DNA from 2 places in the Castellaniella denitrificans genome. Region 1 is predicted to be linked to the other one. Evidence: predicted binding sites of a transcription regulator. Region 1 holds the regulator's gene; the other holds the start of a gene.

Region 1 (5,927 bases):
GAGCCCACGCCCGACGACCTGTACGAAATCGGCTGCGCGGCCAACATCCTGCAAATGCTGAAGCTGCCCGACGGCACCGTCAAGGTGCTGGTCGAAGGCCTGCAGCGCGCCCGCGTCCATGAAGTCACCGACGCCGAATCGCATTTCTCGGCGCGCGTGTCCGGCATCGACGAGGACCAGTCCGACCAGGCGGAAGCCGAGGCCCTGCGCCGCGCCGTCGTGGCCCAGTTCGAGCAGTACGTCAAGCTGAACAAGAAGATCCCCCAGGAAATCCTGACTTCGCTGTCCGGGATCGAGGACGCCGGACGCCTGGCCGACACCATCGCCGCCCATCTGCCCCTGAAGATCGAGCAGAAGCAGTCCCTGCTGGACATGCCCGGCGCCGCGCGCCGCCTGGAAGCCCTGCTGGCCCAGCTGGAATCGGAAATCGAGATCCTGCAGGTCGAGAAGCGCATTCGCGGCCGCGTGAAGAAGCAGATGGAGAAGAGCCAGCGCGACTACTACCTGAACGAGCAGGTCAAGGCCATCCAGAAGGAACTGGGCGAGGGCGAGGAAGGCGCCGACATCGAAGAGCTCGAACGCCGGATCGCCGCGGCGCACCTGCCCAAGGAAGCCCGCAAGAAGGCCGACGCCGAGCTGAAGAAGCTCAAGCTGATGTCGCCCATGTCGGCCGAGGCCACCGTGGTGCGCAACTACATCGACACGCTGGTGGGCCTGCCGTGGCGCAAGAAGAGCCGCGTCAACAACTCCCTGAAGAACGCCGAGGAAGTTCTCGACGCCGACCACTACGGCCTGGAAAAGGTCAAGGAGCGCATCGTCGAGTACCTGGCGGTGCAGCAGCGCGTGGACAAGCTCAAGGCCCCGATCCTGTGCCTGGTCGGGCCCCCGGGCGTGGGCAAGACCTCGCTGGGCCAGTCCGTGGCCCGCGCGACCAACCGCAAGTTCGTGCGCATGGCGCTGGGCGGCGTGCGCGACGAGGCCGAGATCCGCGGCCACCGGCGCACCTACATCGGCTCCATGCCGGGCAAGATCCTGCAGAACATGGCCAAGGTCGGCGTGCGCAATCCGCTGTTCCTGCTCGACGAGATCGACAAGCTGGGCGCGGATTTCCGCGGCGACCCGTCCTCGGCCCTGCTCGAAGTGCTCGATCCGGAACAGAACCACACCTTCCAGGACCACTACATCGAGGTCGATTTCGACCTGTCGGACGTGATGTTCGTGGCTACCAGCAACACGCTGAACATTCCGCCGGCCCTGCTGGACCGGATGGAGGTCATCCGCCTGTCCGGCTATACGGAAGACGAAAAGGTCCACATCGCCTTCGACCACCTGCTGCCCAAGCTGATGAAGAACAACGGCGTCCAGGAAGGCGAGCTGAGCATTTCCGAAGACGCCATCCGCGACATCGTGCGCTACTACACGCGCGAGGCCGGGGTGCGCGCGCTGGAACGCGAAATCTCCAAGATCTGCCGCAAGGCCGTCAAGCGCCTGCTGGCCGCCAACCCGGTCGAACGGGGCCGGAAGGCCAGCATCCAGGAAACGATCGTGGTGAATGCCGCCAACCTGAATGATTTCCTGGGGGTGCGCCGCTTCAGTTTCGGCGTGGCCGAAAAGGAAGACAAGGTCGGCCAGGTCACCGGCCTGGCCTGGACGGAAGTCGGCGGCGACCTGCTGACCATCGAGGCGGCCGACATGCCGGGCAAGGGCGTGGTCCTGCGCACGGGCTCGCTGGGCGACGTGATGAAGGAATCGGTCGAGGCCGCCCGCACGGTGGTGCGCGCCCGCGCCCGCAAGTGGGGCATCGCCGACCAGGCCTTCGAGAAGCGCGACCTGCACATCCACTTCCCGGAAGGCGCCACGCCCAAGGACGGCCCCTCGGCCGGGGCCGCGATCACCACCGCCATGGTGTCGGCGCTGACGGGCATTCCGGTGCGCGCCGACGTCGCCATGACGGGCGAGATCACCCTGCGCGGCGAGATCCTGGAAATCGGCGGCCTGAAGGAAAAGCTGCTGGCGGCGCATCGCGGCGGCATCAAGACCGTGATGATCCCCGAGGAAAACGTCAAGGACCTGGCGGAAATCCCGGACAACGTGAAAAACCACCTGGAGATCATCCCGGTGCGCTGGATCGACCGGGTGCTGGAAGTCGCCTTGCAGCGCATGCCCGTGCCCCTGTCCGACGAGGAAGTCGCCCGCCTGGCGGCCGAGGCGGTCGCCGCCGCCAAGCCGGCCGAGGCCGGCAGCGGCGGGGTGATGAAGCACTGAGACGGACCTGGCCTCGGGCCGGTCCCCGCGCGGACCGGCCCGTGCCCGGCGGGTCGGAACGACTTCTTATCCGTGCGCGGCGCGGTCCAGTGGCCGGCGAAACGACCAAGGGCTCCCCGAAAGGGAGCCCTTGTCGCTTCTGGCTCGGATGAACGCAGGGAGGGGCGCCGGCGTTTCAGTGCAGCGCGGTGGTGCGGATCAGGCCGACGGCGATGCCTTCGATGGCGAAGTCGTCGCCCGGTCCCACGTCGATGGGCTGGAAGTCGGGGTTTTCGGGCAGCAGGCGGATGCGGCGGCCCTGGTGGTCCAGGCGCTTGACGGTGACGTCGTCGCCCAGGCGGGCGACCACGATCTGGCCGTGGCGCGCCTGGGGCGTGCTGCGCACGGCCAGCAGGTCGCCGTCGAGGATGCCCGCGTCGCGCATGCTGCTGCCGCGCACGCGCAGCAGATAGTCGGGCGCCGCTTCGAACAGGTGGGGGGCCAGGGGGATTTCGCGTTCGACGTGCTCGGCCGCCAGGACGGGGCTGCCGGCGGCTACGCGGCCGACCAGCGGCACCAGGCGGCTGTCGGACGGCGCGATCCAGGCCGGGGCGCCGGGCAGGGGGCCGGGCGCGTGCGCCGGGGCGCCGCCTGACGCGGGAGGCTGGCCGGCGGCGCGAGCGCCCGACGGATCGGTGTCGGCGGCGACCGCCCGGGCCTGCTCGGTGAGCTGGATGCCGCGCGAGGTGGCGGCCGACAGGCGGATGTAGCCTTTGCGCTCCAGCGCGCGGAGGTGGTCTTCGGCGGCGTTGGCCGAGCGGAACCCCAATTGACGGGCGATTTCGGCCCGGGTGGGGGGGCGGCCCGCCTGCTGGACAGCCTGCCGGATGATGTCCAGGATCTGGGATTGCCGGGCGGTGAGTTTCAGGGCCATGTCGCGTTACTGGATGGAAACACAGCCCGTATTGTGACGGAAGGGCGCGGACGGCGCAAGCGGAAAAGGCCGTGCGCCGGCGGAAAACCGCGGCGGCGCCGAAACGGCGGCGCCGAAAAACGGCGACGGGGCCCGAAGGCCCCGCCGCATGCCGGTCCGGAACGCCTTCCGGTGGAAGGCGGCGCGGACGGGATCAGTTCTTGATCACGTCGGCCACCGCGCGGGCGACGTAGTCGATGTTGCCGCTGTTCAGGGCGGCCACGCAGATCCGGCCGCTGCCGACGGCATAGATACCGAAGTCCTCGCGCAGGCGTTCCACCTGGGGCTTGGTCAGGCCGGAGTACGAGAACATGCCGCGCTGGGCCTTGACGAAGCTGAAGTCCTGGTCCACGCCCTGGGCCTGGATCTTTTCGACCAGCTGGTGGCGCATGGCGCGGATGCGGTCGCGCATGCCGGCCAGTTCCTCGGCCCACAGCTTGTACAGTTCAGGCGTGTTCAGCACGGTCGAGACCAGGGCGCCGCCATGGGTGGGCGGGTTGGAGTAATTGGTGCGGATGACGCGCTTCAGCTGGCTGAGCACGCGGGTGCTTTCCTCGTCGCCGCCGGTCACCAGGGTCAGGGCGCCGACGCGCTCACCGTACAGCGAGAAGGACTTGGAGAACGAGGAACTGATGAACATGGTCATGCCCAGATCCGCGAACAGGCGCACCACGGCGGCGTCTTCCTCGATGCCGTCGCCGAAGCCCTGGTAGGCGATGTCCAGGAAGGGCACCAGCTGGCCGGCCTGCAGCGCGCGGGCGATTTCCTGCCATTGATCCAGGGTGGGATCGACGCCGGTGGGGTTGTGGCAGCAGGCGTGCAGCACCACGATGGTGCCGGCGGGCAGGGCGCGCAGCGAGGCCAGCATGCCGCCGAAGTCCAGGCCATGCGTGGCGGCGTCGTAGTAGTCGTAGCTGACGACCGGGAAGCCGGCGGCGGAGAACAGGGCTTCGTGGTTGGCCCAGCTGGGGTTGCTGATGGCGACCTTGGCGTCGGGCAGGATCTGCTTGAGGAAGTCGGCGCCGACCTTCAGCGCGCCGGTTCCGCCCAGGGTCTGGACCGTCAGCGAGCGGTGCTCGGCGATCAGCGGCGAGCCGGCGCCCAGCAGCAGGGTGCGGGCGCCGGTGTTGTAGCCGGGAATGCCGTCGATCGGCAGGTAGTTGCGCGGCTCGGCCTGCTCGAACAGGCGGGCTTCGGCCTGGCGGACGGCCTTCAGCAGGGGGATGTGGCCCGCGTCGTCGTAGTAGACGCCGACGCCGAGATTGACCTTGGTGGTCCGGGTGTCGGCCTTGAATTGTTCGTTCAGGCCCAGGATGGGGTCGCGCGGAGCGAGTTCGACGGATGCGAAGATGGAGGACATGGTTACCGGGAGGACGATAAGAGGGGAGTCTTGGGAACCTCTGAACCAGTCATCGCGCCGCGTGCATCTGCGGATTCGGGCGGCCTGCTGCGTTGCTCATCCTCGCGATAGCTACGGCTATCGCTGCGGTTCGCGCCTTGCATTCCATCCCGAACCACAGCGCCCGCTTTCCGCTTGACTGGTTCAGAGGTTCCCTTGGTCACGTGGGCCAACAGTGTGATAATAAGGGGTTTACCCGAACAGTGTCCAGTTGAGTCCCATGTCCAGTCAGGTCAAATTGCAGACCGAATCCGCGCAGGCCGCGCCCGCGTCCGGGCCGGGGTTCGTCCAGTATCCGGACAGTCCCTTCCAGCTCTTCCAGCCCTATCCGCCGGCCGGCGACCAGCCGGCCGCGATCGACGCGCTGGAAGAGGGCGTGCGCGACGGGCTCATGTGCCAGACGCTCCTGGGCGTGACGGGCTCGGGCAAGACCTACACCATGGCCAACCTGATCGCCCGCACCGGGCGGCCGGCCATCGTGCTGGCGCCCAACAAGACCCTGGCCGCCCAGCTCTACGCGGAAATGCGCGAATTCTTCCCCCGCAACGCGGTGGAATATTTCGTGTCCTACTACGACTACTACCAGCCCGAGGCCTACGTGCCTTCGCGCGACCTGTTCATCGAGAAGGACTCGTCCATCAACGAGCACATCGAGCAGATGCGCCTGTCGGCCACCAAGAGCCTGCTGGAGCGCCCCGACACCATCATCGTGGGCACGGTGTCCTGCATCTACGGGATCGGCAATCCGGGCGACTACCATGCGATGGTGCTGACGCTGCGCACGGGCGACCGGGTCGGCCGCCAGGAGATCCTGGCGCGGCTGGTGTCCATGCAATACGAGCGCAACGACACGGAGTTTTCCCGGGGGACGTTCCGGGCGCGCGGCGAGGTCATCGACGTCTTCCCGGCCGAGCACGCCGAACATGCCCTGCGCATCACGCTGTTCGACGACGAGATCGAGTCCCTGGACCTGTTCGATCCCCTGACGGGCAAACCGGTCCAGAGCCTGGTGCGCTTCACGATCTTCCCCAGTTCGCACTACGTGACGCCGCGCGAGACCGTGCTGCGCGCCATCGAGACGATCAAGGAGGAATTGCGCGACCGCCTGGCCGAACTGACGGCGGCGGGCCGGCTGGTCGAGGCCCAGCGGCTGGAACAGCGCACCCGCTTCGACCTGGAAATGCTGCAGGAACTGGGTTTCTGCAAGGGCATCGAGAATTATTCCCGGCACCTGTCGGGCGCCCTGCCGGGCGAGCCGCCGCCGACGCTGATCGACTACCTGCCGGCCAACGCCCTGATGTTCATCGACGA
Region 2 (5,927 bases), on a different contig from region 1:
ATGATGGGTTTGCGGCCGATCCGGTCCGACAGGGCGCCGAACACCAGGAAAAAGGGACAGGCCAGCAGCAGGGCCAGCGCCACCAGGATGTTGGCGATGTTGGCGTCCACGCCCAGCGTCTCGGTCAGGAAGTACAGGGCGTAGAACTGGCCGGTGTACCAGACCACGGCCTGGCCGGCCGTCAGGCCGATCAGGGCCAGCAGGATCAGGCGCAGATTGCGCCAGCGCCCGAAGGCTTCCTTGATGGGCGCGCGCGAGACCAGGCCCTCGCTCTTCATGCGCGTGAAGGCCGGCGATTCGTGCAGGCGCATGCGGATCCAGACCGAGATCACCAGCAGCAGCACGGAGATCAGGAAAGGCACCCGCCAGCCCCAGGCGTCGAAGGCTTCCTGGCCCAGCGTGGCGCGGGTGCCCAGGACCACGACCAGCGACAGGAACATGCCGGTGGTGGCGGTGGTCTGGATCCAGCTGGTGAAGAAGCCGCGCCGGCCCGGCGGGGCGTGCTCGGCCACGTAGACGGCCGCGCCGCCGTATTCGCCGCCCAGGGCCAGGCCCTGCAGCAGCCGCAGCACCAGCAGGATCATGGGGGCGGCCGTGCCGATCGATGCCGACGAGGGCAGCACGCCCACCAGGAAGGTGGACAGGCCCATGATCAGGATCGAGACCACGAAGGCGTACTTGCGCCCGACCATGTCGCCCAGCCGGCCGAACACCAGGGCGCCGAAGGGGCGCACGGCGAAGCCGGCCGCGAAGGTCAGCAGGGCGAAGATGAAGCCCGCCGTGGGATTCAGCCCGGAAAAGAAATGCTGGGCGATGACGGCCGCCAGGGAACCGTAGACGTAGAAGTCATACCATTCGAAGACGGTCCCCATCGAGGACGCCAGGATGACGCGGCGTTCCTCGTGGGTCATGGGACGGTTGGTTTCGTCCATGGCATCGTGCGGCATGGGGCGGGCTCGGTTCATGTGCGGGTCCTGGGCACGTCGTCGCGGGGGAAGGAAACTCGCAGCCGGGTGCCGGCGCTGACCGGGTCGCGGTGGTTGCCGGGCGGCAGGAAGGCGATGGTGGCATGGTGGTGTTCGGCGACTTCGCGCACGATCGCCAGGCCCAGGCCGCTGCCTTCGGCTCCATGACCGAGGATCCGGTAGAAGCGGTCGAAGACCCGGGATTGTTCTTCGGGCGGGATGCCCGGGCCCGAGTCCTGGACTTCGAGGCAGACCCGGTCGCCCTCGGGCAGGGCGCGCACGGTGACCTGGCCGCCCTGGGGCGTGTAGAGCAGGGCGTTGTCGATCAGGTTGTTCAGCAGCTCGCGGATCATCACCGCGTTGCCGAAGATCGGCAGGGGCTCGCCGGGCGATTCGAAGCCCAGGTCGATGCGGCGCCGCAGGGCGGTCTCGACCCATTCCAGGGTGCAGGTCTCGGCCAGCGGCAGCAAGTCCAGCAATTCGGTGGTGCGCGGCTGGGTGGGGTCGATGGATTCCGCCCGCGCCAGCAGCAGCAATTGGTTCACCAGCCGGGTGGCGCGCTGGGATCCAGTGATCAACTGCTGCAGGCTGTCGCGGATGCGCTCGGGTTCCTGCTCGCGCAAGGCCAGTTCGCATTGGGTGCGGATGCCGGCCAGCGGGGTCTTCAACTGGTGGGCGGCGTTGGCGACGAAGCGCCGCTGGGACTCGATGGAGTCCGACAGGCGCTGCAGCACGTTGTTCATGGAGGCGATCAGCGGCACGATCTCCGCCGGCGCCAGGTCGTCGCGGATGGGCGACAGGTCGCTGGGCTTGCGCCGCCGCATGAGTTCCTGGAGCAGGCTGAGGGGCTCCAGGCCCTGGGTCAGGCCCAGCCCGGCCAGCATGGCGGCCAGGGGCAGGATGATCAGCTGGGGCGTCAGCATGCCGGTCAGGATCTCCTGCTGCAGCGTGGCGCGCGCCTCGGCCGGCTCCGCCACGACCGTCAGGAAGCCGGTGCCGTCCTGGTCGCGTCCGCCCCAGACGTAGGCCATGCGGATGGACTGGTGGTTCTGGGACGCGTTGCGGAAGCGGATCTGGTCGATGTCGTAGCCCCAGTTTTCCGGGGTGGGAATGCCGGGGTCGCCCGCCAGCAGGTGGCCGTTGGCGTCCAGGATCTGCCAGCTGGTGGCGGATTCGTCCGCGCTGCCGGCCAGCACCGTGCGGGCCGATTCGGACAGCGTCACGCCGCCGGCCAGGCGCTGCTGTTCGACTTCATGGCGCAGCAGGCGCAGGTGGCTCGACAACGTCCGGTCGTAGGGCGAGTTGGCGATGTTCAGGGAAATGAAGTAGGTGATGACGATGCCGATCGACCACAGGACGAACAGCGGCACGATCATCCACAGCAGGATGCGGCCCAGCAGGGTCGCGTGCCGTCGGCGGGGCCTGCGCGGTACCGGATCGGCGAACATGGCGGGGGCGCGCCGTCAGCCGACGGCCGCCGTGTCCGCCGGCACGGCGCGGCTGTCGGGCTCCAGGCAGTATCCCAGGCCGCGCACGGTCAGGATGTGGACGCCGGCCGGCTCGATCTTCTTGCGCAGCCGGTGGATGTAGACTTCGATGGCGTTGGTGGTGACTTCCTCGCCCCATTCGCACAGCAGGTCGACCAATTGGTGCTTGCTGATCATGCGGCCGCTGCGCGACAGGAAGATTTCCAGCAGGCTGGTCTCGCGGGCGGACAGCTCGACGGCGGCGTCGTCGATGGTGGCCACGCGTCCATTCAGGTCGAAGGCGAGGCGCCCGTGGCGCAGGACGGACGCGCGCGCGCCGCCGTGGCGGCGGATCAGGGCGCGTACGCGGGCTTCCAGCTCGCTGAGGGCGAAGGGCTTGGACATGTAGTCGTCGGCGCCCAGGTCCAGGCCTTCCACGCGCTGTTCGATGGAGTCGGCGGCCGTCAGGATCAGGACCGGCAGGGGGGTGCCGCGCTGGCGCAGCTTGCGCAGCACGGACAGGCCGTCCAGGCGCGGCAGGCCCAGGTCAAGGATCAGGAGGTCGAAGGCCTGCAGTTGCAGTGCGGAATCGGCGCTGGAGCCGTCGTTGACGACGTCCACGGCATAGCCTTCGTAGCGCAGCGATCGGGACAGCCCGTCCGCGAGAATGCTGTCGTCCTCGGCAATCAGGATACGCATGGCGGAAATGACATCCAGGGGGAGGCGGGCGCTGAAACGGCCCATACCATGACCATTGTGGCATGCCCGGCCTCGTCAGGTCATCTAGGGTAAACGATGGGCGCGGCGGGGCCGCCTGCGTCCCCGCCGCCCGGTCCCGCCGTTTCTCCGGGACCGGATTGGCATATCTGTATTTCCATACAGTATAATTTAATGCCATAATTTCCCGAACCCCGCCGCAGGCGGACCCGGCCGCCCCGCGGCCACGGTGCCGGCGGCTTGTCACTCACGATAGGAATTCCCCCATGGATGAACGCTCCGGCAAGGCCAACCCCGAACGCGCCAAGGCGCTGGCCGCCGCGCTGTCTCAGATCGAAAAGCAGTTCGGCAAGGGCTCGATCATGCGCTACGGCGACAACCAGGTCGAACACGACATCCAGGTCGTGTCCACCGGTTCCTTGGGGCTGGACATCGCCCTGGGCGTCGGGGGCCTGCCGCGCGGCCGGGTGGTCGAGGTCTACGGTCCGGAATCCTCCGGCAAGACCACGCTCACCCTGCAGGTCATCGCCGAAATGCAGAAGATCGGCGGCACCTGCGCCTTCGTCGACGCCGAGCACGCCCTGGACGTCCAGTACGCCTCGCGCCTGGGCGTCAACCTGGAAGACCTGCTGATCTCCCAGCCGGACACCGGCGAGCAGGCCCTGGAAATCACCGACGCCCTGGTGCGTTCGGGCTCGGTCGATCTGATCGTGATCGACTCGGTCGCCGCGCTGGTGCCCAAGGCCGAAATCGAAGGCGACATGGGCGACTCGCTGCCCGGCCTGCAGGCCCGCCTGATGAGCCAGGCCCTGCGCAAGCTCACCGCCACGATCAAGCGCGCCAACTGCATGGTGATCTTCATCAACCAGATCCGCATGAAGATCGGCGTCATGTTCGGCAACCCCGAAACCACCACGGGCGGCAACGCGCTGAAGTTCTATGCCTCCGTGCGCCTGGACATCCGCCGCATCGGCTCGATCAAGAAGGGCGACGAGGTCGTCGGCAACGAAACCCGCGTCAAAATCGTCAAGAACAAGGTCGCCCCGCCGTTCAAGCAGGTCGAATTCGACATCATGTACGGCACCGGCATTTCCCGCGAAGGCGAGATCATCGACCTGGGCGTCCAGGCCGGCCTGATCGACAAGTCCGGCGCCTGGTACAGCTACAACGGCGAACGGATCGGCCAGGGCAAGGACAACGTCCGCGAATACCTGAAGGAACACCCGGACATGGCCTTCGAAATCGAGAACCGCGTGCGCGAACACCTGGGCATCGCCCTCCGGGCCGTGCCCGCGGCCTCCGCCGCCGATGGGGAATAGGTCCGACGGCGGGTTCAGCACCGTGTCCGGCGGCGATGCCGCATCGCCGGACGGCGATGACCCGTCCCGGCGCGGGTCCGGGGCCAGGCCTGGCTCCGGTTCCGGCCTCAGCCTGAAGGCGCGGGCCGTGGCCTATCTGTCCCGGCGGGAGCATTCCCGCCAGGAATTGCGCCGCAAGCTGTCCGCCTGGTGCGACGATCCCGCCGCCGTCGAAGCGGTGCTCGACGACCTGGCGCGCGAACACTGGCAGTCCGACCAGCGCTACGCCCAGGCCTATGCCCACCGCGCCGCCGCCCGCCAGGGTGCGCAACGCATCCTGGGCGCCTTGCGCCAACAGGGGCTGGCCGACGATCAGCTCGCCGACTTGCGGGACACCCTGCGCGCCACCGAAGCCGAACGCGCGCGCGCCGTCTGGGCGCGCAAGTTCGGCCAGCCGCCCGCCGACCCCCGCGAATATGCGCGGCAGTACCGCTTCATGGCGGGGCGGGGCTTTTCCGCCGATTGCATCCGGCGCCTGCTGGGCCGTTGATCAGCCCGGCGCCCGGATGCCCGGCAGGGTCTCGAAACACGTGCGCCGCGCCTGTTCCAGGAAAGCCTGGACATAGGCGGTTTCAGCGTCTTCGGCGCGGATGCCGGCCTGCAGCGTGCGCCAGATCCCCGACCCCAGCCGGCAGATTTTCAGTCCCGGCAGGTTCCTGTATTCGTCCAGCGCCCAACTGGGCAGCGCCGCCACGCCCCGGCCGCTGGCGACGAGCTGCACGATCATGGGGGTCAGTTCCGCCGTGCGCACGGCGGCCGGCTCGATGCCGGCCGGATCCAGGAAGGCCGTATAGACGTCCAGCCGGGTCCGGTCGACCGGGTAGGTGATCAGGACCTGGCCGGCGAGATTCTCGGGCCGGATCCGGTCGGCCGCGCCCAGCGGTCCCCGGCTGGAAACCGCCAGCACTAGTTCGTAGGCGAACAGCGGCGCATAGTCCACCGATTCCAGCGGTTCGGGGTCGGAGGTGATCACCACGTCCAGGTCGCCGCGCGCCAGGGCGGGCAGGGGGGCGAAGGAAAACGCCGCCGTCAGGTCCAGCGAGACTTCCGGCCAGTCCTTGCGGAACGCGTCCAGCGTGGGCATCAGCCACTGGAAGCAGGAATGGCAGTCGATGGCGACGTGCAGGCGGCCGGCGCGGCCGGCGGCCAGGCGGCGCAGTTCCTGTTCCGCCGCGCGCACGCGCGGCAGCACGTCCTCGGCCAGCGCCACCAGCCGCAGGCCCGCCGTCGTCAGGCGGGCGGGGCGGGTGCGCCGGTTCAGCAGCGGCGTCTTCAGCCGCACTTCCAGGTCGCGCAGCTGATGCGACAGGGCCGACTGGGTCAGGTGCAGGCGCTCGGCGGCTTCCTGCAGACTGCCGCCGTTGCGGATGGCCAGGAGGGTTTCCAGATGACGAAGCTCAATCATGAATTTCTCTCATGTT

Evidence for each region. Region 1 encodes LexA, which represses DNA repair genes until DNA is damaged. Its sites were predicted from a motif close to ACTGTATNNNNATACAGT; they were not measured.
Region 2: recA (recombinase RecA) is a predicted target of LexA. The motif match lies at 3,297-3,314, and genes of this name have one in related genera.

Annotation. Positions count from the first base shown of each region.
Region 1 is NZ_JBHSEZ010000003.1:28,689-34,615, reverse strand. It holds gene lon (endopeptidase La) at 1-2,265, shown strand, start outside; gene lexA (transcriptional repressor LexA) at 2,441-3,178, opposite strand; gene ACFO27_RS05645 (amino acid aminotransferase) at 3,372-4,577, opposite strand; gene uvrB (excinuclease ABC subunit UvrB) at 4,837-5,927, shown strand, end outside.
Region 2 is NZ_JBHSEZ010000028.1:399,621-405,547, forward strand. It holds gene ACFO27_RS13950 (MFS transporter) at 1-947, opposite strand, end outside; gene ACFO27_RS13955 (sensor histidine kinase) at 962-2,413, opposite strand; gene ACFO27_RS13960 (response regulator) at 2,429-3,130, opposite strand; gene recA (recombinase RecA) at 3,415-4,467, shown strand; gene recX (recombination regulator RecX) at 4,457-4,996, shown strand; gene ACFO27_RS13975 (LysR family transcriptional regulator) at 4,997-5,911, opposite strand.